Regions from separate parts of the Halobacillus rhizosphaerae genome, predicted to be linked through region 3. Evidence: riboswitches for the same ligand, from Rfam matches in the RefSeq annotation. Region 3 holds a riboswitch; each other region holds the start of a gene.
What was found. Region 3 has a riboswitch for S-adenosylmethionine ahead of Q7A53_RS14360 (O-acetylhomoserine aminocarboxypropyltransferase/cysteine synthase family protein). Riboswitches for the same ligand answer to the same signal wherever they lie in the genome.

Region 1 (8,087 bases), on a different contig from region 3:
TCACGCTGTCGATTACCGGGCATTACGGAGGTAAAATGGTCTATCCGGATCACCAGACTTCTAATCAGCAAGTCACCCACGATGATGATGATTAAGGTGAAGGAACCTAAAACCAAAAAGAGCATCCCCGCGTTCCAATGTAGTAAAACAAGGGTTAGAGATTTGGGAAAGCTAGGATGTTCGCGATCAAAAAATGACGAACCCTCAAACCACGATTCCATAGTGGTTTGGGGATTTTTTTATAACGTAATCGTAATAAATGGAAGATTTCAAGTTAATTATCGAAGGATGTGGTAATTTAGAAAAAAAGAGCATAAAGGAGGATTGCTCAGTAAACAAGAGCAGGTAAACGGTTATCCATGTGTTCAAAGTAATATCGGCCTTCTCCTCGTTTTTACGATTAATGAACTTCCGTTACGGCCGGGATCTTCAATGAAGGAGGGGCATGAGATCAAAGATAAGCTCACTAAAAACAGACACTTTCTGTAGTAAAGAGAATGTCCGTCTTTAGTGAGCTTATCTGGTATAATTATAAGAAAACTTAACTAAGCAAAGTGCTGGGAGGCAGTCGTGGAATGAAAAAAGTAGTTTATGCTGTAGTAGCTGTAATTATTCTGCTCTCCCTACTCGTAGGAATGTACAGGTTAATGAATTCAAGGAGTTATCAGTTATTTGGTGAGCTTACGGATCAAGTAGATACAGATGAAAAAAAAGTCGCCTTAACTTTTGATGATGGACCGACTGGAAAAGTGGAAGATATTTTGCCGCTATTAAATAAATACCATGCCAAAGCGACCTTCTTTTCTATTGGAGAGGAATTGGAAGATCACCTGGAAATAGGAAAGGAAATTGTGAAACAAGGGCATCAAATTGGCAATCATACCTACTCTCACCAAAGGATGATTTTTAAATCACCGTCGTTTATAGCGCAGGAAATTGAAAAGACGAACCAAATCATACGGAAGACAGGTTTCCAGGGGGACATAGATTTCCGGCCGCCAAATGGGAAAAAACTAATCGGACTACCCTATTATTTAATGACCCATCATATTGAAACGATTATGTGGAGCATAGAACCAGATACCCATGCTTCCACCGTCACAGCAAAAGTCAGGGAAGTAACCAAAAATGCGCGTAATGGTTCAATTATTCTATTGCATCCCATGTATGAAAAAGACAGCAAAGAACTAGAAGTGACTGAACAAATCTTGAAGAACTTAACAAACAAGGGTTATCGCTTTGTAACCGTCAACGATCTGCAAAAGCTCGCAAAATCAGATGGGGAATAAGCTTACTTTGTGCACCGGTAAATCCTGCAGACGAGTGGATTGTTCGAGTGAATAGAATAGGCTGTATGCTGTAGCCAGATATCATAATATTCCTTATCAATGTGATCAGATGGTGAGAATTCGGGAACTTCATTGGCCCCTGGTTCGAATGGTGTCTGGTTCACTTCTGTAAGTTGAAAACCTGCCTTGGTCACGTACTCTTTCCACTCATCTTCGCAAAGAACTTTCTGCACTCCATAAAGGTCAAATACATCCTTCTGCTCCTCTTTAGAAAGAGGCTGTGCTGCTGTCATTTCTATCATGATCAAGCGTCCGCCTGGCTTTAGAACTCGAAATAACTCAGGAAGCGTTTGGCTGATAGTAGTAAAGGAAACGACGGATTCTGAGATCACGATATCAAAGGATTCATCTTCAAACTCAAGGTTTTCAGCATCCCCCTGCACAATAGTAACGCAGCTTAGATCTTGCTGAAACCTATTCTTGGTTTTCTCAATCATTAATGGATGCTTATCCACCGCTGTAACTTTGCAGCCAAATGTCTGCACGAGAAAGAATGCCGTCTGTCCCGTACCGCAGCCTATGTCAAGGATACGAGTGTCTGGATGAATTTGTTCCTTTTGTAAAAGCTCTTCTGTTAAAGGAAGCCCGCCTGGATGAGCTCCGCCGACACCAAATAAAGCTAAAAAATCCAAATATTTATTTTTCATTGTTTTCCTCCAACCTTCGTGGTTACCCTAACTTCAATTTATGTAAGAAGATGGCTGGCGTGAAAAAAACAATAAATCTAAATCACAATCAGCTTCCATTTGTGTGCAAAAGGAAAACTTTTCGATCGTAGCTCAAATGCGCTATTATTTATGTAGAGGCAAGTGGTGGTTTTTAATGATAATTGACATTTTAAGGAGTGGTCGAGTGGAAAGATGGTATTCTCCCCTGATTTTAGCTTTCGTTATTTTTCTGATTGGCTATGGTTCCAGCGGCGTAATGATAGGATTTGCTATGGGGATGGGAGCCTTGGTCACAGGAGTACTCGTTTATGCATTTTTGAAACTAAAAGGAAAATAAGCAGGCTCCAGAGAAAACGGAGACTGCTTTTGATTATCCTTATGCTTTTGTCTTGTAGGCAGTATTTGCTGTATTTAAGGATTGGTCACTTCCAAAAAGGAAATGCTTTTCCATATCTGGAGAGTACACTGAGTTCACCGTTTCCCGCCCTACAGTTTCTGCCACCTCTCGCAGCATGCTAGGGGAGGCTCCACAGCACAGTCCGAAGTAATTGACCCCGATTCGATAAGCATCCTTTGCCCATTCCGCTAGTTCGTACCGATTGCAGTACAGAGGATCCAATGAGGTAGGGAAGGTTGTTTCCGTCGGCAGGGAACAGGAACATCCACCATCAGGCAAGTTGAAAAAAGTCGGGTGTTCTGCTGATGTTCTGTATGGAATAGGAAGGGCGCCCACGTAGCCATCGACCGTATTTCTTATTTTCTCGACGTAAGGCTGCATAGTGGCCGGTCCTCGGAAACAGTTCATGCCGACCACTAAAGCCCCTTGTTCTTTGAGGAGGCGGCAAGCTTCTTCCACCGTATAGCCGTCTCTCAAAATATTTTCACCCATCAGTCCAAAAGTAATCACGGCCGGAAGCCCCTGGTTTTGAATCTCTTCCAAGGCAATTTTTGCTTCTTCATAATAGTAAAAGGTTTCACCATTCACAAAGTCGACGCCTTCTTCTTTACACCATGAGACCATCTCTTTAAATATATTTCTGATCGAATCCTTCGAGTCTTCATCTTCTGGATTAAAAAGGTTCGTATTGGAAATATTGCCCGCTACAAGTGCCTCTTCAACGGGGTGCTCCTGAGCTACTTCTTTTGCCAGTCGAATGGCCTGCCGATTTAAGGGTTCAAGCAAATCCTCTTTACCAATGATTCTCATCTTTTCACGGTGACCATTATAAGTAAAAGCAAGCACTACATCAGACCCTGCTAACATATAGTCACGATAGGTCTGTTTCAAGGCTTGGGGATTATCAAGCGCTACTTCAGGCACAAAGGATCCAGCTTGAAGATAACCTCTCCTTTCGAGTTCGAACAAATACCCTTCTCCACAAACCACCGGACCTGCTTGTAAACGTTCTTCTAATGTTCTTTTCATCATACAACCCAACACCCTTCTTTTTAATTACATTCAAATAAAAAACCGCTCTTCTAATATAAGAAGAGCGGTATTATTCCATAGGCTCCTCTTATCTTTCAGATTTCTCAATCTGCAGGAATTGGCACCAGCTTCAAGTTATACTTGAAAGGTTGCCGGGCATCACAGGGCCTAGTCCCTCCGCCGCTCTTGATAAGAGTTAATATTCAAATTATTTGACTTGCTAGAAATTATAGAGACGATCCAAAGACTTGTCAATGATTTTTCTGAAAATTTGATAAGAAAGGGGGGATCTAGAGATAAACTGGCCTATGAACAAAGAAGCTGGGGATTGCCTGAAGCTGATTTTATACGTAAAAAAGCTCCTCCTTTTATTGTAAGGAGGAGCGGCAATCACTCAATCATTACTTCTCGACAAGGAGACGTAAGGGAAAATAGGGTCTCTTAATTGGAACTCATACGTTCTTCCATCTACAATACCTACAACTTTGTTACTGTCGTAAAGCTCAAGCATAAATTGAGCCATCTCTTCTGCCGTATGGAATTTTGGAACGACATCGTTATAATCAATATCCTCGTCCGTATCTGTGGAGCGTTTTAAGAACTCGGTTTCTGTTGCAGCGGGTGCTAGAACTTTTACTTTCATCGCTGCTCCTTTTCCTGCAAGCTCCTGGGCTAATCCTTCTGTAAAGGCACTAACAAAGAATTTAGTAGCACAATAAGTGACTGCACCTTCAACGATTGAATAACCTCCGCCTGAAGAAATGTTAATTAATTGGGTTCCTTCGGTATCGGCATAGTCTCTAGCAAATAAAGTAGAGAGTATGGTCAAAGCTTCGTTATTTAAATGCAGCATTTTTTCAATTTTAGGAAGATCCTGATCAGCGACAGGATCAAAGTTGCCAAATCCCGCATTATTAATGAAGGTTTCCAGCTGATATTGTCCTAATTTTTCATATAAATGGTACACATTCTCTGTTATGGATAAATCAGCAGTTAGAACAACCACGTCTAATTCACCATTTATTTGAGAGATTTCTTCTTTAATTTCTTCCAGATTCTCTTTTCTCCGGGCAACCAGAATTAGATTCTTTCCCCTTTCAGCAAAAGCTAATGCTGTTTTATATCCAATCCCTGAGCTCGCTCCAGTAATAACGGTGTATTTCATAGCAAATTCCTCCTCATAGGGTAATCTATATGGTACGCTATTATCATAAATCTTAAAGTGCACTTTAAGTCAACTATTAATGCATCCTAAAGTCAGGAGAATAACTTATGTACTCGATAACCGAAGTATCTGAACAGTTAGGTATTAAAGCTCATACCCTCCGTTATTATGAAAAAGAAGGGATTATAGAGCCCGACAGAAATTCTTACGGAGTTAGAAAATACAAGGACTCTCATGTTACATGGTTGAAATTTGTTAAAAAGCTTCGTGAAACAGAGATGCCGATTGCCCAAATTAAGGAATACGTAAAGCTGGTGCAGGAAGGGGATCACACGACTCTCGAACGTTTACACCTATTAGAAGATCATCGGAGTTATATCCGAAACCAAATTCAGGAGTTAAAGGAAACCGAAGAGATGCTCGATAAGAAAGTAAGAACCTACAAGGAATGGATTGTTAAGCAGGGTTCTTAATGTTGGAACACCTACGATAAAACTGAGAAATCTTCAAATGTATGTAAAAACGAGTAAAAAACAAATTTATATATATATATCAACTATAATGTGCTGCAGGGAGAGGTTTCACCGGTACAAAACCAATATCCTTTCTTAGTAAATTCTGATCTTCGAGTTGTGGAAATTTTATAATAAATGTAAAATTACACTTAAGTAAATAAGTCTTACTAGATCCGAAGGGGATGTGATTGGTGACTTTAATGGTCGTTGTTGGTCTGAACTTATTTATCTTGGCAGGCGGAATCATAAGTTACATTGCGGCAAAACAAGGGATGAAGAAGGATAAAAAGATATTAGAGAATGTGCTTTTAGCCTTATGTTTTAATGGTTTATTCGGGATTATGAGTGCGGTGTGGTGGTTTGACTATGCAGGACCAATTAATGAATTCTTACTATTTGGAGGGTTGCTCCTCATTGCTGGTGCCACGTTTGTTTGTCTAATCATTCTTACTCTAACTTTATTAGTAAAGAAAATGACCTTCATAGCAGGAAAAGACAACCTTATTTAAGTGCTTGAATCTTAATAGTTGGAAATTAATGAGCAGCTGAAGGATGAGCATAACAAGAAAATCTTGAGAGAAGGAAAACCTATGGCAAATGCGAAAGAGATATTAGAACAAAATAGGCAAAGCTGGAATACAGTTGCGCATCATTTTAATGGGAAAGATGCCCTTCCAAGTTACGGACCTTATACTCAAACAGAAGAAGAATTAAAACTGTTCGAGGATCTACAGGGTAAAAGAGTGCTGGAAATTGGTTATGGAAGCGGCCATTCTTTGAAATACATGGCGTCCAGAGGAGCGAAGGAATTATGGGGAGTTGATTTATCCGACTCGCAAAAAAATGCAGCGGAAGAATTGCTAAAGGATCAGAACCCCCAGCTTTTTTGTGCAGCAATGGAAACGGATATCAATTTACCGAAACATTATTTCGACTATGTGTATTCGATCTATGCTATAGGGTGGACGACAGATTTATCCGTTACTTTTAAGTTGATTTATTCCTATTTGAAAGATGGCGGATCATTAATTTTCAGCTGGGATCACCCTCTATATGCGAACCTGAAAAGTGAAAATGGAAGGGTTCACCTTGAAGGATCGTACCAACTAGAGGGAGAAAAGCTAATGGAAAATTTCAAGGGAGAAAAGGTTGATATGGTTATTCACCGCCGGAAGATGGCTACTTATATCAATGAATTAATAAATGCAGGGTTTTCTATAGATACAGTGATTGAGAGTGACGTGTCCGCTGCATTTGAAAAAGAGGAAGCGGAAGTCTCTGATCGTTATTATTCGTTATACAAAGCTAGGAAGTTTCCCACAACTATGATTATTAAAGCTAGTAAGAGATCGTAATATTTATTGTATTGAGGGAGGCAACGTCTACTTCGGGGATACCTATATAAGCTTGAAGAATTCTTAAAAAGGAATGCCGTTTGAAAACTCACTTTATTTCTACTACCCGTAAGGTGAAGTGAAAAAAGAGGAGGATACTCGTGACCCCTGTCCTAGCAAATTCATTAAAGAATTTAATTAAAGAAGCATTTGAGGGACCGCCTGTGCCGGTAAAGGAAAGCTGGTTTACGAATACTGAACCGAATTCTGGCATTTTTGGTGCCCTGGAAGGTGTAAGTCATGAAACTGCTTCTGTTTCCGTTTGCGGCGTAACCTTAGCTGCTCATGTCGACCACGTCCGCTATCATATGTGGGGAACCAATGAACTATTATCCACTGGAACTTTTCCCAAAATGGACTGGGCAAAAAGCTGGAAGATCAGTGCAGTAGATGAACAACAATGGAATCACATTCAAGAAGAGTTACAAGGTGAATATGAAAGACTATTGGATGCCATTGACTGGATGGAATGGAATGAAAACCTTGCTAATGAGGTTACTGGTTCATTGGCTCATTCCGCCTATCACCTTGGATCCATTCGTCAATTATTAAAATATGCGAATAAGAAATAAGCAGTTTTAAAACAAAAATAGAGATTGATGGCTAGTCTTAAGGGGATGGTTCTCGCAAAATAGAAAGTCCCCTTTTAAAGGATAAGTTGGCTTAAAAAAATATACATAAAAATTAGAATGCTTATTACTATAGGAGGGGATAGGATGTCACCCTTAACGTATTCAGAACGCTGGGATATTCGTTCTATTTTTGATGTTTCTGCAGATTCGTGTGACATATAGGATCATTTAAACTCCATCAATCAGGAAGTCGCAGAGCTTGAAAGGCAAGTTGACAATCTAGAACCGTTAAATAGCGATAGGGGACAATTGAAGGAAACTATTCAAATGGTGGAAAGGTTAAAAGAATACGTATCACAGCTCTCTTCTTTCTTAACTTGCCGCCGGGCAGAAAAACCAGAAGATCAGAGGGTCTCCAACTGGAAAGAAAAATTGTCTGGCATAAATGTCCAATTTAACTTGTCAGTTAGCCGACTCCAAAAAGGGTTAGCTGAACTCGATGAAATGTCTTGGACAAAAATTTTGAACGATGAAGATTTAAAAGAGTACCTATTTATTCTTAATGAATGGCGTCAACTAGCACGCCTATTGTTACCAACACGTGAAGAGGAAACCATTGATCTGCTAGTTGAGGATGGATATCACGGTTGGGGCGAGTTATATCATTCTTTGGCAGCTGATCTACGAGTCAAGCTCTACATAAATGGAAAGAGTGAAGAATTATCCATTGCCCAAACGAGAAATTTGCGATCTCATCCTCAAGAAGAACTCCGCAAGCACTCCTGCGAACAGCTAAATAACACGTGGAAAAACAATTCTACCGTTATATCTTCTATCATGAATCGTATTTCCGGAGTCCGTACTAAAGTAGCTGAAAGGAGAGGCGGGGAGAAAGTATTAGAAGAATCTCTACGCAAGAATAGAATCAACCATCAGACACTAGATTGCATGTGGAAAGTAGTAAGTAAAAGTAAACAACCCTTTATTCAATACTT
Region 2 (8,087 bases), on a different contig from region 3:
TGTCGCTTGTATCTTCATCTGAATTACCATCTTCATTATCTACCTGTGTATGATCTTTGGACTCAGTATTCTCTAGTGACTCATCATTCCCAGTATCATTCACTTCGCTTGCCTGGTCATTTGTTTCACTTTGATTGGCCTCCGTATCATCAGATACTTCTGAGTTTGAACTGCAGCCAGATAGGACGGCACTTATAAAGAACGCTGCGATGACCAAATTCTTTAAGTTCATAGTCTATTCCACCTTAGTAAAGAAATATATTTTAGTTTTTCCAAAGAGGCTGCTCTGTTGGAAGTAACTTAATTATAAAGTTCACTAAGCGCGATGTGCGTAAACCAAAAATCCATCTTTTCAGCAATCAAGAAAAGGAAATGAAGAATTGTAAGGTCATTTATAAATGGAAAGTTTTATTAAAGGAGAAAAGGGGAGTGAGCTTCACTAATTAAGGGAATAGAAAGGTATAGGTGTCGAACAAAGTCGAATTAGAGGTGTAATGTGAATGGAATGCTCTAAGGAATTACATCAACTTATTTCAACTTCTTTTCTTGTCACTCATACTAAGTGGAATAATGTGGACGAATTTGAACGTGGACTTCCTATTGATCTTATGGAAAGTATAAATCATTTGCGGTTCATAGAAGATTCTGCTCTAGACAAATATATTCAAACAAATAGTGACTTTTTAAACTGGAACCAATTTATAATTTACTTAACTGAGGAACATTTAGTTAAAGAGTTAGGTTACAGGTTGAAAGACTATAATCCTCGCCCCTAATAGGGGCTTTTTTGTGTAGAGAATTGCAGAAAAGTTGAAGCAGTATCGACTAAAAGAAGGCTTCATGAAAATACCAGCAGTAATAGGGAATTCAGAAGCATCTGTACCTCCAACCCATTAACCTGAAATTCATAACCATTGTTCTGGTTCAGCGGTTATGAGAACATTTACATAAAGGAGGCGGGGGTACATTGACGAAGTATATTTTACAGGTGGTTCGTGTTTTGAGTGTGCTTTTGTTAGTTTATTGTTTGTCTCAAGTTATGAAAAACACATACAGTCTTGAGTTAAATGGTATGGTGTTTGGCTTAATATTGGCCGTAATCACTACGATAGGGATTGAATTCTTTTATAATGATGGAAATGAGGATGGCTAATCATTCTAAATTACTTTGCGGACTTACATAGAAGCGTAACCTTTGTTTCCTAACTATTGTTCTTACAATTTAAGGGCAGACGACCATGACTGCCAGTTTTCAGTGAAATTAAGGATGGTTGCTGAATTCTTTTAAATAGGAAGAGCGGCCTATCATTCATGACGCTTTTTTTACGCTCCAAATAATTCTAAGATTTTACGGAATCCGTAGGACAGATCTGTGGTTAAAAGGTAAAAATGAATTCCGAACAGCCCAGTCAACACGGCATAAACGGGAAGCGTGACAGATACATACCCTTTCTTAGACAAAACCAGCACAGCAAGCCATATGAGTAATGGAATTAACCCCAGCATGAGAATGGCTATAGTACGTTCATTGCTCATCACAACTCCACCGATGGAAATTAGAAAGTTTTGGAGTATCAACAACCCTGATAGGATCAAAAAAATAGTATTTGCTTTTTTCATACTCATCCTCCTAACTCATTATTTTTCCGTGTGATATAAAACCATGGCGACCAAAAGGATTATTTTTCCATTATAACATAGGAAGAGTGCAAGCATTTGAAGATTGCGTATTTATGAAAAGGTTCATCGAATAGGTGTACCAGCTTCTTCATTCCCTTCTTATCGCAATAATGAGGCACATTTCCCTTCCTGTGATGTGCCTCCATTTTCCGTCGTTAGACACCTGCGTTTCATAACATCAAACTTTGAGACGCCATCCATTTCCGGGTAACAGTCGTCTGAATTATTTTCGAGAGATCTTGTCTTCATAAATTAGTCATTAGGCTACTATTGTTTGGGTGATATTATTCTAAATTCGGCTTTCCCTTGTTACATCAGTATATTAAGTATAAAATAGCAATCAGTGATTTTGGAAAAGAAAGAGAGTGGTAACTATGAATAGAATTGGTGTCTTAACTAGTGGGGGAGACGCACCGGGAATGAATGCAGCTATCCGGGCTGTAGTGCGATCCGGCTTATATTATGGAAAAGAAATGATTGGGGTCAAATATGGTTTTCAAGGATTATTAGATAAAAACATAGAAAAAATGCGCGCTGGCTCTGTTGGTTCAATTATTCAGCGTGGAGGGACAATCCTGCAGTCTTATATGAGTGAAGATATCTCTACTGACGCAGGTCAAGAAAAAGCGATTGATAATATGAAAGAACTCGAAATCGATGCCCTTATTGTCATTGGTGGGAGAGAGGCGATGAAAACGGCAGAATCTTTATCGGAAAAGAATTTTCCATGCGTGGGTATCCCTGCTGTGATTGATAATAATATCCCGGGAGTGGAAGAATCGATTGGATTTGATACTGCTCTAAACACTGTTATTGATTACATTGACCGGATTCGCGACACCGCTTCTTCCCATGAAAAAACTTCAATTATAGAAGTGATGGGAAAAGACACTGGTATTCTAGCCCTATGGTCCGGACTGGCCGGCGGTGCTGAGAATATATTAATTCCTGAAAAGAAAGAAGATGTAGAGGGAATAGTGGAGCGGATCAAACGCGGTGAAGGACGTGAAAAGAGATATAGTATCATAATAGTAGCCGAAGGAACTGTAAGTGGGAACGATCTCACCGTTAAATTAAAACAAGATGCCGGAATTGATTCTCGATTAACTGTCCTTGGTCATACCCAGCGCGGAGGTGCCCCTTCGGCAAGAGATCGAGTGCTTGCAAGCAGACTTGGAGCATATGCCATAGATCTTTTGATTAATCATAAATTTGGTAAAGTGGTGCAGATAAGGAATAATAAACCGGTAAGTATGAACTTTAAGGAAATCTTCTCTCAAGCGTCTCTAATTGATGATGAGATGTATGATTTATCAGAAAGGTTGTCTTTATAAAGAATAACTGCAATTATAAAAGAAATTTTCCTTCGTCTTGAACGTATCTTATTAATATTGGCGTTTCAGATAATTAGCTGTAAAATTATGCCGGTTAGATAAATAAGGAGAAAAGTGCCATTCAGGGATCCTGAGTGGCTTTTTTCTATAAAAATTAAAGTGCAAGAGGTGTTCAGTTCTGTTTCAAGTGGCCCAGATTGGCTCTGATTAGAAGGAGAATTAAGTCCCCTTGGCAGCTGGATTTTAAAAGAGGGAGCAAGAGGAACCGATTGGACTTGAACCCAATGCCTGGGGGCGTATCATCTCTTATTTTTCTTTCCAAATATATTAGATGAAATAGTACACCTTTAAAATTAATTGAATTTTTTTACATTTGAATTACATTTAGGTGAATTCAGTTATAGTGGATTAAAAGCCGGGTATTTAGTTAATGTAACACATTCCAACTCAAGTAATTCATGGAGGTGAAGCATTATGGACGATAGAAGGTATCAGACCGGTGATGAAGCCCCTAAATCAGGAATATACAAGCTAGAGAGTCTAATGAATGGAGCACCATCAAAGGAAGATAATATCAAGGTTAAGGTTGATCAAGGTGAGAAACTGCCACCTTCTCCAATATCGAAGGAACCTGCTTACTGGGTGAGGGGTTTTTAATTAAGGAACTCGACCAGAACTTTTTAGAGTTGTAGAGAGTTTAAACATTGATTGGATTCCAGAAGTGGAAGAGGATTTAATTATAGAAAGAGTCAAGGAGAAAATTTCTAATGAGAAAGGCGTTCCCTTTGAGAAAATTGAAATAAAGAAAATTCTTGAATATATGCGTAGGTAAACAATTAAATAAACTATTTCAAAAGAAAGTACTTACATTAGTGTGAGTACTTTCTTTTGAAATAGTTTGATATTTTTTTAGATTACTCACTTGTTAACGGTCCTAATAAACGAACGAATAGGAGTGGATTATTCATGAAAAAGCTATTGCTTACAGGATTCGAACCTTTTCTTGACTTCCCGATCAACCCAACGATGCAAATTGCCGAAGATTTAGACGGGCAAGTCATTCATCAGTATTGTATTATAGGCAAAGTTCTACCTGTAGATTTTCAAAAATCTGGAGAACAGCTCGTTAAACTGTTGGAAGAGACTAATCCTGATACTGTCCTCTCCCTTGGCCTCGCTGGAGGAAGAACGGCTATTACTCCTGAACGGATCGCCATTAATTGTAATGACGGCGAAAGAGATAATGATCATTATCAACCCAGGGGAGAAACCATTATTAAGGATGGGCCGGATGGACTCTTTTCAACGTTACCAATTCAGAAATTGAAAGAGACGTTGAACAGCAACGGTTTTCCTTCTCGGATTTCTAATACCGCCGGGACTTATCTGTGCAACCATGTAATGTATCAACTTCTGTATTTTTACTATAAGAACCATAAGCAGGTTCCTGCCGGATTTATTCACATTCCAGCTTCACATCAGTTAGCCATTGAACACGTAAATCTTCCAAGCTGGTCACAGAAAGATTTACATGATGCCCTTACTCTTGTGATCCACACCTTGTGACGCGGCCATTCTGTAGGAATGGTGCAGTATATTTCCTAGAACATTCGTTCACACTAATCCTTAGCAAATGAATTTTAAGGATGGATGAACCGTGATCTACATTTATAACGATTATGGTGGGACGCACACAACTTCCATGGCAGCCGCATTTCACTTAAACCTGATAACTCCTACTACTGAGCCATTTACCAAAGAACAAATTCTTTCGATCCCATTTTTTAATCAATTAACTAAAAAAGATGCTGGCAGAATTCTTTTTCATGGAAAAGATAACGAAGGCCATCCAGTTTATACAATAGGAAGAAAATCATCAAAGTTAGTTGTGCCTGCGCTTAAGGATTTGAGTTTACTTTTCCTGAACCTCTATCATGGCGAGGAACGAATCATATTTTCGAATACTTCTCCGACCGTGCCGTTCGTCATGACGATAGGAGGAGGATTATCAAGGGGACTAGGGATTGACAGCCTGGGCGTACCTCTCTTAATTAAAGGTGCACAAAAGGCAAGCAGCACAATTCATCATTTGGTTGAAAACACTAAACAAATGGCGCATTCCCATGGAGAAGAACAAGTCCTTGTTCTAGATAACGATCAATTTAAAATTTAGCATAGAGGAATGAACGTGTGCATAAAATAATGCAGTAGAGTGAAAAAGGATTTTTTGAATGTTTTCTCTCCAAAGAATGGAGAGTAAGCAATCCAAAAAGTCTTTTTTAGTTACTTGCCTTTTCCGTTATCATTCGTAAGCTTACTTAGGAATTGTATATTGTATTTTGCCTGCACAGGAATGCACAGTACAGCATCACATTGCTGAGTCTAAAGATTAATACCAGGGGATATTAGATTCCCTATCGTTTAGCAACAACAAGAGATGGAAAAGATAGACATTATCATGATTAAATAAAGGAGAGGTTCGTGTGGAACGAGAGGAACTGCACCGTAAGATTATATCGTTGAAAGGAAAAATTTGCTCAGGTCAGATTAAATTTGATGGAAGTGATCACTATATTCTTTCACAATTAGATAAAGTAAAACAGCTCGAGGACGGTATGGTAGATGTTAATACTGTACCTGCTGCACTGATTACGTTAATAAATTTAGACAGTTTAAACCCGCCTCAAAAGCAAGAGGCTGGGTTGTAAAGAAACGAGTCGATTAGGGCGGACATAGCTGCATAAAGCCTAGGCGTGTGAGGGAAGACATTTTTGTGAGTGCTATAAGGAAGCAAAAATTTAGAACAACAAGGATAATTTACGAGCGGTGTTCGGTCAGGGAAGTATTCATAAAAAAGCAGGAGGAAGAAAATGATTCCGCCCTGCTTTTTTATTTTTGTCTAATTAGAGGAGGTTAGTTCCTAATTATGACGTCCACACTTCGTTTGAGAGCTCAACCACGTGGCGGATTTTCGCCCATTGATCTTCTTCAGATAATAAATTCCCTTCCTCAGTGGAAGCAAATCCACATTGTGGACTTAGACAGAGCTGTTTATAAGGAACGTAGTCAGCTGCCTCTGCTATTCTTTTCTTAATTGCCTCTTTGTCCTCGAGTTTTCCTGTTTTCGAGGTGATCAAACCAAGAACAATGTGGAGGTCTGATCGATTTACTTTGCGAAGAGGGTCAAAGCTTCCAGACCTCTCATCGTCAAACTCAAGAAACAATCCATCCACGTTCAGTTTTCCGAAAATGGCGTCAGATACTGCTTCATAGTCTCCTGAAGCTAAGTAAGTAGAGCGGAAATTTCCTCTGCAAATATGCATGGTAATGACCATATCATCAGGCCGTTCGGAAATAGAGTCATTCACCGCCTGAACAAATAATTCGCGAAGCTTGTCTGGGTCCTGCCCTTTATTTCTCATTTTCTGCAGTCCTTCTTCTGAAAAGAATCCTGCCCAGGAGGTATCATCGAGTTGAAGATATCTGCATCCCGCCTCATAAAATGTCTGAATAGCTTTCTGATATGCGCTGGTCAAATCCTCAAGAAGTTCTTCTTCTGTATTATAAACGGTTTGGTTAATGTCACCCCGTGCCAGCAGCATGTTTGGACTGGGAATCGTAAATTTTGGTGTGTGGTTCTCTCCGACCACAGAATGAAGAAACTTATAATGATCGATCATAGGGTGGTCAGAAAAATCTATTTTTCCCACAACTCTTACTGAATGTGCCTTCGTTTCTACACCCTCGAACTGGATACCTGAATCTGTTTCATAGCCTTCGACACCAATAAGTCCTTCCAAAAAGTCAAAATGCCACCAAGCCCTGCGTAAATCTCCATCAGTGATCGATTGCAGACCTGCTTGTTTTTGTTTTTCAACCAGTTTAATAATTTCCTCATCTTCAATTTTCTTTAATTCATAATCAGAAATTTCTCCATAGTCCCGGCTGATTCTTGCCTTTTTAATTCTTTCTGGTCGCAGAAAGCTTCCCACATGATCCCCTTTGAAGGGAGCCATAGTCGTTTGAGTGAATGACATTTTATCCTCTCCTTTTCATAATAAAAAGCCTCTTCCATAAGAAGAGACTTCATCGATTAATGGCCGCTTCTTATCTTTCAAGCTAAATTAGCTTGCAGGAATTAGCACCTTGTACAATTACAGGTTGCTGAGGTGTCGCCGGACCTATTCCTCGACCTCTCTTGATAAGAAATATATGAATTTTTCAAAAAATACTATGGATGTAATCTTAACAACAACTTTTGAAAAAAGAAAGGGAGATTTCTCAACATAGGAAAATCATTATGAATCACTCGAAAAAAAGAGGGGGGTATATAGATCATTTTAGTATTCTATCGATCATCTTGCTGCTCTTTGGTTATTAAAAAACTCAACAAAGAGTACACCTGAAAAAACATCCCGAACCAAACGATGCCCCAGGACGTATCTTTAATGGAGGTGTTCAGACGGCTTTTAAAGGTTTGATTCTTCTCATCGAAAGGGTAAGCGAATGAATTTTTATGACAGGAATAATGATAAGCGCAGCCTAATATGTTTCCACGACCATTCAGTGAAAGTGATCATTAGTATGGATGGAGATGTTTTATGAGGAGCGAATCAGGTTACATAATTAAAGTACCCACTACCGTATATTGCTGTGTGAAAAATCCATATAAAAATTAGTGGTAACGGGTTGACTAAATACCATAAGGGGTATATTATGAAAAACAGATTGCAAAGCAAAGGGGAATAAAATGAATATATGGATTGGGATCATAGTTACTGTATCCTTTGTGTATCTCTATCGGCGATATCTGCCTGTGCCAGGCGTTAATCCAATAAATATATATGAAGAAAATGAATCATTGGAAGGACTGGTTATTGTAGACACTCGAGATTATCAGACTTCTTCTCGTGACAAAATTCCATCAGCTTATTGTATGCCGCTTCCTTATTTGAATCGTCACTACAACGAACTTCCGGATCAGGGCATTATAATTTTTGCTGCTGATTATGTAGAAAAGAACTTAAGCGCCCGCATATTACGCAGTAAAGGAAAATGTATTGCGGGGTACTG
Region 3 (8,087 bases):
ATAATCACTTAAGTAGGGGGTAGCTGCCAGAACGTATAACTGTTTCATAAACAGGGGATAAAGCAATCCCCATTCTAATGTCTGCATTCCGCCAAGCGATCCCCCGGCGACAGCATGCACTTGATGAATCCCTAATTTGATAAGAGCACGATACTGAGCGTGCACCATATCCCGAATCGTTACGGCTGGGAAATCCAACCGATACGCTCGTTTTGATCCTTTTGGACAGCTTGCGGGACCAGTAGACCCATGGCAGCCGCCTAAAACGTTGAATGTGATTACTTGATACCGAGAAGTGTCTACGGGCTGATCCTGACCTATGAGTCCTGCCCACCAGCCGGGCTCCTGATCAGACCCAATCGCATATTGGTTTCCTGTTAAGGCATGGCAAACAAGAACGACGGGGGCATCATCAGGACCAAATCGTTCATAGGCAAGCTGGACATCATCCAGTGTCTCTCCGGATTCAAAAGTAAAAGGACCGATTGAAATGGTATGGTTGTTTTGTTTAGAACGGGTAGGGTTATTCAATGACATGCTGCTGCCTCCTCTCATAGTTATACGGATAGCGGAGCTTCCTGAAAGGATTTGCCTTCACGAATGGCTGTAATAGATTCATAGAGACTTAAACCGGAAATCAAGTGAGTATCCTCCATCGTTAATTCCTGCTTCGACCAAATCAGAGTGGGCTGGAATTTACGGGCTTCTTCGACGAATTGATCGGAAACCTTGTATTTGTAAATAATATCGACGGGTGAAGAAGGATCTAAGGTAGTGAGGTCTTCTGTCTGAATCACATTAAAGCCGAGACGCTGTAATTTCTTGAGTTCTTTAGAAAAGTCTTCATCCAGATGCTCCTCAACTGCGATAATCGTTTTCTTGCGTAGATCTCCATTGGAACGATCCAGGGAAGATTCCAGCGTTTGGACTACGAGATGCTTCGATTCTCTGTAAGGCTTTGAGAAACCGGTGGCTTGCTCGATAGCAGAATCTAAATCTGAAATTAAGTCTTCAACGGATTCAAGACCGACGGATAAACGGATTAACTCTTCTGTAACTCCTGATTTCTGCAATCCTTCCTCACTTAATTGCTGGTGAGTGGTAGAAGCGGGGTGGATAATTAACGATTTAGCATCTCCTACATTGGCTACGTGGGACCAGAGCTTTGTATGGTTAATAACCTGCCTTCCTGCTTCACGATCTCCTTTTATGCCAAAGACCACAATGGAACCATATCCATAATTTAAATATTTTTCAGCAAGAGCGTGAGTGGGATGATCCTCGAGTCCCGGATAGTTCACCCACGCTACACCTTCATGTTCATTCAAATACTCAGCGATCTCTGAAGCCTGATCGGCATGTTTTTTAATTCTTAAATGCAGAGTTTCAAGACCTTGAAGAAGTAAGAATGCATTTTGCGGACTCAAGCATGCCCCAATATCTCTGAGTAATTGGACACGCAGCTTTATTGCATAGCCGGCAGGCCCGGCATCAATTCCGAAACGAATTCCATTATAGCTCTCGTCAGGTTCAGTGAATCCCGGAAACTTTTCGTGATTCCAGTCAAAGCGGCCGCTGTCGACGACAATACCGCCGATCGTTGTTCCGTGACCGCCGATCCATTTCGTTGCAGAATGAACAACAATGTCTGCACCCCAGGCAATGGGCTTGCAAACGTAAGGAGTAGCAAATGTATTATCAATGATTAAAGGAATATGGTGATCATGAGCCACATCTGCCACCGCTTCAATATCCAATACATTTAAGCTTGGGTTCCCGATGGTTTCTGCAAAAATGGCCTTCGTTTTTTCAGTGATTGTTTTTTCAAAATCTTCCGCTCGCTGTCCATCAACAAAATGCACTTTAATGCCATAGCGGGGGAGTGTATGGACAAACAGGTTATAGGTTCCTCCATAAAGGTTAGAGGAAGCAACAATCTCATCACCAGCACTTGCTACGTTCAAGATCGCCATCGTGATCGCAGCCATTCCCGATGACGCGGCTACGGCAGCGGCTCCATCTTCGAGTAAAGCGATCCGTTGCTCCAGAGCGTCTACGGTTGGATTCATAATCCGGGAATAGATGTTTCCCGGTTCAGCAAGTGCAAATAGATCTCTTGCATGGTCTGTATCCCTAAATACATAAGATGTGGTTTGATAAATCGGCACCGCTCTTGATCCAGTGGCTGGATCGGGTTCCTGACCTCCGTGTAAAAGCTGAGTTTCTGGTCCTAAGTTATGAAAAGATAAAGTCATCGTTCATCCTCCTTGGATTTTAAAGTCTAGGAAATGAATTTCGATCAGGTCAATACATTTGAGAGAATATGAAAAAGCCCTCTTCTTATCAGAAAGAAGAGGGCGTATGAATCAGTTCCTCCTCTCATCTTTCAGATCATACGACCTGTAGGAAGTAGCACCTTTTCAAGTTTCCACTTGAAGGTTGCCGGGCGTCACAGGGCCTAGTCCCTCCGCCACTCTCGATAAGAGATGTTCCAATATTTAATTTAATTTGACTTGTTACGAATTATAAAAGGACTTTATGCTATTGTCAAACTATTTTTTCAATTTAAGAAATGTTTGAGAAAGGAATCTGTTGGGAATTGTTGTTTATCAAGATAATTGAAGGAGAGGATTAAATCATGAAAGAATATAGTGTAGTACCTAATAAAGACGTAACAGGCTGGCTTGTAAAAATTGAAGATATCGCCCCTGAAAAATTATACGATGAGCGCGATACTGCAATTGAAAAAGCGGTTGAAATTGCTGAAAACAACAAACCAAGCCGTGTGCTTATTATGGATCAGAACCACGAAGTAGAAGAAGAGCGTACATTCTAGAAAATATGAATAGTGCCCTTTTGAATAGGGGAGAAAAACAGGCTGCCGGGTATGATCGGGCAGCCTGTTTTTTAGTGAAAAATTAATGGTGTTAGAGCATTTGTTGATATTAAATAGAGGCCTATTCATTGGGGAGTTCTATATCAGGGAGCTTTTTATAGTGTTTATCTATGAATAACGTTACATTATAAAGAGAGAGGTGACGAAAATTATGGAGAAAGAATTCGATATCATTATTGTTGGTGCTAGAGCCGCCGGAGCTAGTTTAGCCATCCTCCTTGGCCGCATGGGAAAAAGAGTAGCAGTCATAGATAAAGCGAAATTTCCTAGTGACACTCTATCAACTCACCATATGTCCCATCTGCATTATTTGCGGGAGCTTGGTGTTTTGCAAGAAGTAGAAAAAACAGGGCTTAGAAAGATTACGAGAATGAGAACTTACATAGGGGAAAGTTTTGTAGAGGGGCCGAGAGCTTCTTATACACTGATCCCAAGGCGTAAACACTTGGATCAAGTATTGTTAGAAAAGGCGCTGACTTATGAAACGATCGTGATGAAAGAAGAAACCTTTGTCAGTGACCTGCTTTGGGAGGCAGGGCAGGTTACGGGGGTTTGTACAGTAAACAAGCAGGGGGAATCTGAGCAAATTACAGCGGATATTGTGGTGGGAGCCGACGGAAGAAACTCAGCGATCGCCAGATGGGTAAAGGCAGAAGAATATCATACGGAACGACCGCTTAGGCCAGTGTTCTACGGATATTACAAAGGAGTACAGCCATTGATTGAACCAGCGACTGAAATTTTTCTAAATGAAGGGAGAGTGGGCTTTCTTTTTCCGATGGAAGAGGGCATGGATTGTTTGGGTCTGGAAATCCATCCAGAGGAATTTAAAACGTTTACTGAGGATCCACAGCAAGTGTTTGAACAAACATATAGAAACTTCTACCAAATGGAGACACGCTTGAAACAAGCGGAGCTAGAAGGGAAGATGATTTTCACTCCTGGGGTTCCTAACTTTTTCAGACAATCGTTTGGGAGCGGCTGGGTCTTGCTTGGGGATGCGGCTCACAGTAAAGATCCAAGTACAGGCTTAGGAATCAATGATGCCTTTATGCAATCCTTCCTGCTTGCTGATGCGATTCAGCGTCACGATCAGGGAGAGAAATGGCAGGAGCTTATGAATCAATTCAATGAAAAGACAGATGAGCAGCTCATGCCTGGGTATCAGCTCACGTTGGACTACGTTCACTCCCTGAGAAAATGGACGACGCGAGAAAAAGCCATCTTTCAATCTATAGCTGCTAACCCTATGGTATGGAATAAAATCGTTCCGCTTCTTCCTGATTATCTTAAACAAATCTCCCCTGAACTGTATGGTGCAGCGGAAGCAGAAGCCAAAGAATTTGGGTTTGACGGCGAGTAAAAAGGAAGGGAAACCTTGGCAGTATAGCGAATAGGTAACAGGAGGTGATTTATGATGTCCTGGACCAAAGAATCAGCATTTGAGAAATTACAGGAAGTCTATACAGATAGAGTAATGCAAGATGAAAAACGACGGATTTTCCAACAGGTGTATCGGCATCTAAATGAGCATCTAAAGGATCTGGCAGTTCCAAAAGCGATAAAAGAAGAATCTCAAAAACAGTTGAAATTCTTTAAGGAATACACATTTATGCCTGGAGATAATTTATTTCAATCTATGCGTTATGTCTTCCTGCTTGCTCGAGGAGAAAGAGAGAAGAGCCAGCAGGAAACTGTGGACCATTTACAAAGAATTTATCGGTCGTTATTTCAGCCGGCCGGTTTAAAAAATCCTTATATCCCCGATTCTTTCTGGAACACTCCTTTAGGGACAGCATGTCTTGTTGCTGAAGAAGGGGTAGAAGCGGTCTATCCAATACTGGATGAAATCCTTGAAGCAGAAAAATAAAGACGACCAGAAAACCCGAACCTTTAAATATATTGGTTCGGGTTTTTTGCGGTTTGTTCTGAATGATGGTGTGCGAGTCCTTCATAGTTTAGTAGAAATTTTATTCTTCCTCTTCGTTATCCTGGTCTTCACTCTCAAGTTCATCTATTTGCTGAGACAAATCGTTGAGTCTTTGCTCCAGTAACTGAGTGAGCAGAGATTTAAAATCTAATTTATCCTCCGTCCCGGCAAATGGGGACGCTATTGCCTGAAAGGTATCGAACAGGGGAAGATTAAGATTTTCGAAGAGATTTTCTAAGTCCAGTTCAGGACTTTCTTCTTCCTTCACTTGTATATCGTTTATTTGTTCTTCTAAACTTAAATTGCTCTGAATAAGCCGAGAAATTTCTTGATCCTTTGCTGATTCCATATCGGCGTATTTCTTTTCCAGATCCTCAATTTCATTGCTGTGATGGGCAGATAGCTCCTCAATTTCCTGTTTATGTTGAGCAGTTAACTCCTCAAGTTCTTGTTCCTTGGCTGCTTTGTATAATTCGCTCCGATGCTGGCTCTCGTGAAGTTGGGCATGAAGTTTGTTTATTTCGTTTTGCATACTCTTTTCCTTTTGCTCGTAATTCTCTTTGTTTTCTGCTAACTCTTTTTTTAAGGAAATGTTTAACCTGCCCATTTCCACAAGTTCGGCGCTTTGCTGGTAATACTGAGTGTTTAACCGTTTCATTTTCACTTGTAACTCTTCATAATTCTCTCTTAAATCTTTATTCTCCTCATGCATAGACGACATCCTTTTTTGATAATCGTAGTTATCATTTTGCAGAGTAACCAGGTTTTCTTTATAGACTAATATTCTATTTTCATAAGATTGACTCCCTTTGGAAGCCGATTCCCTGGCAGAGGTTAAATCCTCTGCTAGTCGGTTATTTTCTTCCTTTAAATTCTCGTTTTCATCCTTAAGTTTTTCTAATAGAGCATAATGAAAGTTCTCTTGATAATCTTTGACCTGTTTCTTATATTTATCTAGCTCGGCTTTAAAATAAATGATTCTTTGCTGAAGCTGGATTTGATCCAAGGGAAAACTCCTTTCTGTAACTTAATAGTAAATGATAGGTAGTTCCTTCCCACTATTTATATGAGCGTGCGCCCAGGATGGTTCCTTCTGCTTGCCTGCCAGAAAAAAAGACACTATTCCTTTAGCATGTGAATAATGTCTTCAAACTCTTGATGATTCTGTTCAATGACTGCCTGAAGGGCGGCATCTACCTCCTTCGTCAGTGGGGGATTTTGAACGGCTTCTTTAGTTGCGGTTTTTTTGTTTAAATTCGACAGAAGATAAAAAATAATTAATTGAATCGTCTTATGATCGAGAAACATAAAGCTGCTGTTCGTATCTTTTTTGTGACCATGCAAGTCCTCGAGTAGACCTTTCAAATAATGACTCATCAACTTCTTTAATAGCAGTTCTTCTTCAGCATTATAATTGCTCATTTGTCCCACCCTCTCCATCGGGAGTATTCCCATTGAGGTTCACTTGATTAATGGCTGTTATGCCCTCCTTGCATTCATCGCAGTAGCTAAACCCAAGAAGACCGCCTGCATAAGATTTTTCGGGTGTCCATTTCAACTGGAAATTAGAAAAACTTAGCGTCTCATTCGGTTGAATGACTTTTCGGGTCAGCGGCTGCAGCCAGAACTCTTCTTTATCCTTGGGATCGTTTAAGCGTTCCCACGCTCCGGCAATGTTCATTTTGTGTTTCGAGTTTTTATAAACGTATTTGCCGGAAAAGTGAAAAGGTGAATCGGGAGTGGTTTTAATGCAGATATATGGATTCGTAAGAGGGAGTTTTCCGAGATTTAAAATATGATACGAGCCCATGCATAAGCTTTCCTGACCGGCACTATGTGAGATATTCAGTGAATATGTAAAGTAGCTGATGTAGTGAATGTTTTTTTTCTGTTTGATTACGGATAACTGTTCTTTGATTTGAGCGAAGGAAGAAGAGTTATCCTTTTGAAGTTGTATCAGCTTTTGTAAGAGATCAGATTGATTCATGGATGGGTCACCTCCAAAAAAAATAAAGAGAGGATTTAATTTCCTCTCTTTATTCCTATGAAACATTCCCGTTCGTTAGTACATCAGCCGGCTGTAGTCGGAAAGATAACAGGGCATTGTGGCGGGATAGTTGGAGCAGGACATGGCGGAATAGGCAGCATGTCGCGAGGCGTACAGAAGTCAGCAGTGATTTCAAGAGTTACATCAAAAGTAGACTGAATGCTTTGGCAAAGACGAACAGTTACAGTAATATCAGTAAGCATGTCGACGTCAGTTCCTGCTGTTACACAGTCTGCAGTACAAACGAAGCAGTCTAATTCAGTATAGCTTACAGAAACGTCAGTTCCTGTTGGAGCACAAAGGATAACTTGCTCACAGCGAGTAAACAAAGCGCTTCCTACTTCTACAGTTCCTCCACCCATTGCTGGTACTAAGTCAACCGAGATAGTAACGTTGAAGTTTTTACGGATGTTAACTAACTGAAGAGTCACTAGTGCTCCGTCGATGACGAATTCTTGATCGATTCGATCCAAAATTACGATTGGAGGTACTCCATCTACTGCTAAAGATGCTGGAGTTACAGCACAGGATACTGTGCTTAAGTCAATATCAGTACACTCCAATAGGTCGCCGGTAGGGCCAACCGGTAAATCCAAATCTGCCAAAGTCAAATCAAACGATGCCTCATTCACAATCCAGTCATAAACTTTCTCTGTGTTAATACAAAGAAGTTCCTGACCTCCATTTAAATTTTCCGCTTGCATAATATGCAAACACCTCCGAAAAAATTATTGTTCTTTCATTCGTAGAATATGAATTCCGTGTACCCGAGGTATAGTGAATCAGCGGAGTTTTGAACATCTTTCTAAAGTTGTACGATTTACCTAGTAAGAAATGGAAATGAAATTAACTTCTTCAGCCCGCATAGTTATAAATTAGAATTCAATTTATCCGTGATTCCCTATACGGACAGTTGTCACGTCTCAAGGGTTACTCAATAGTATATTAATGTGCTGAAAAAGGGTGAAGGTGTGATGGATCGATATCAGTTATACAGCACTGCAGAAATTGAAGAGTTAAAGCGAAAGCTTCATTTGTATAAGAAAACGGTTGCCGCGTGGAAATCAGGTGAAGCTGTCGAAGATTCTCTTCAAACCAAACGGGAGCTTTACCAGATCACAACAAAATTATTATCATTAGAAGGAGTTATGCAGAGAATGGAAGAAAGAGAAGATCAGCAATTATCAGAATATGAGCGTAAAGTAGAAAATATG

Region 1: another riboswitch for S-adenosylmethionine. It lies ahead of Q7A53_RS03440 (homocysteine S-methyltransferase family protein); the one in region 3 lies ahead of Q7A53_RS14360 (O-acetylhomoserine aminocarboxypropyltransferase/cysteine synthase family protein).
Region 2: another riboswitch for S-adenosylmethionine. It lies ahead of Q7A53_RS07605 (5-methyltetrahydropteroyltriglutamate--homocysteine S-methyltransferase); the one in region 3 lies ahead of Q7A53_RS14360 (O-acetylhomoserine aminocarboxypropyltransferase/cysteine synthase family protein).

What each region holds. Positions count from the first base shown of each region.
Region 1 is NZ_JAUTWQ010000001.1:656,658-664,744, forward strand. Features, by position in the region: gene Q7A53_RS03420 (DUF2231 domain-containing protein) at 1-95, shown strand, start outside; gene Q7A53_RS03425 (polysaccharide deacetylase family protein) at 576-1,289, shown strand; gene Q7A53_RS03430 (class I SAM-dependent methyltransferase) at 1,292-1,996, opposite strand; gene Q7A53_RS03435 (hypothetical protein) at 2,202-2,354, shown strand; gene Q7A53_RS03440 (homocysteine S-methyltransferase family protein) at 2,394-3,443, opposite strand; SAM riboswitch class I at 3,532-3,642, opposite strand; gene Q7A53_RS03445 (SDR family NAD(P)-dependent oxidoreductase) at 3,841-4,611, opposite strand; gene Q7A53_RS03450 (MerR family transcriptional regulator) at 4,719-5,084, shown strand; gene Q7A53_RS03455 (hypothetical protein) at 5,315-5,635, shown strand; gene Q7A53_RS03460 (class I SAM-dependent methyltransferase) at 5,717-6,481, shown strand; gene Q7A53_RS03465 (hypothetical protein) at 6,622-7,092, shown strand; gene Q7A53_RS03470 (M3 family oligoendopeptidase) at 7,420-8,087, shown strand, end outside.
Region 2 is NZ_JAUTWQ010000005.1:80,030-88,116, forward strand. Features, by position in the region: gene Q7A53_RS07560 (hypothetical protein) at 1-232, opposite strand, end outside; gene Q7A53_RS07565 (hypothetical protein) at 501-776, shown strand; gene Q7A53_RS07570 (hypothetical protein) at 968-1,153, shown strand; gene Q7A53_RS07575 (hypothetical protein) at 1,324-1,620, opposite strand; gene Q7A53_RS07580 (ATP-dependent 6-phosphofructokinase) at 2,055-3,014, shown strand; gene Q7A53_RS07585 (YjzC family protein) at 3,489-3,671, shown strand; gene Q7A53_RS07590 (pyroglutamyl-peptidase I) at 3,981-4,580, shown strand; gene Q7A53_RS07595 (DUF3189 family protein) at 4,672-5,187, shown strand; gene Q7A53_RS07600 (hypothetical protein) at 5,498-5,722, shown strand; gene Q7A53_RS07605 (5-methyltetrahydropteroyltriglutamate--homocysteine S-methyltransferase) at 5,939-7,051, opposite strand; SAM riboswitch class I at 7,119-7,222, opposite strand; gene Q7A53_RS07610 (rhodanese-like domain-containing protein) at 7,765-8,087, shown strand, end outside.
Region 3 is NZ_JAUTWQ010000012.1:90,367-98,453, reverse strand. Features, by position in the region: gene metX (homoserine O-acetyltransferase MetX) at 1-537, opposite strand, end outside; gene Q7A53_RS14360 (O-acetylhomoserine aminocarboxypropyltransferase/cysteine synthase family protein) at 558-2,255, opposite strand; SAM riboswitch class I at 2,377-2,486, opposite strand; gene Q7A53_RS14355 (DUF2188 domain-containing protein) at 2,639-2,836, shown strand; gene Q7A53_RS14350 (FAD-dependent oxidoreductase) at 3,048-4,259, shown strand; gene Q7A53_RS14345 (hypothetical protein) at 4,311-4,766, shown strand; gene Q7A53_RS14340 (coiled-coil domain-containing protein) at 4,867-5,832, opposite strand; gene Q7A53_RS14335 (hypothetical protein) at 5,946-6,248, opposite strand; gene Q7A53_RS14330 (hypothetical protein) at 6,235-6,813, opposite strand; gene Q7A53_RS14325 (BMQ_0737 family morphogenetic spore coat protein) at 6,897-7,577, opposite strand; gene Q7A53_RS14320 (hypothetical protein) at 7,848-8,087, shown strand, end outside.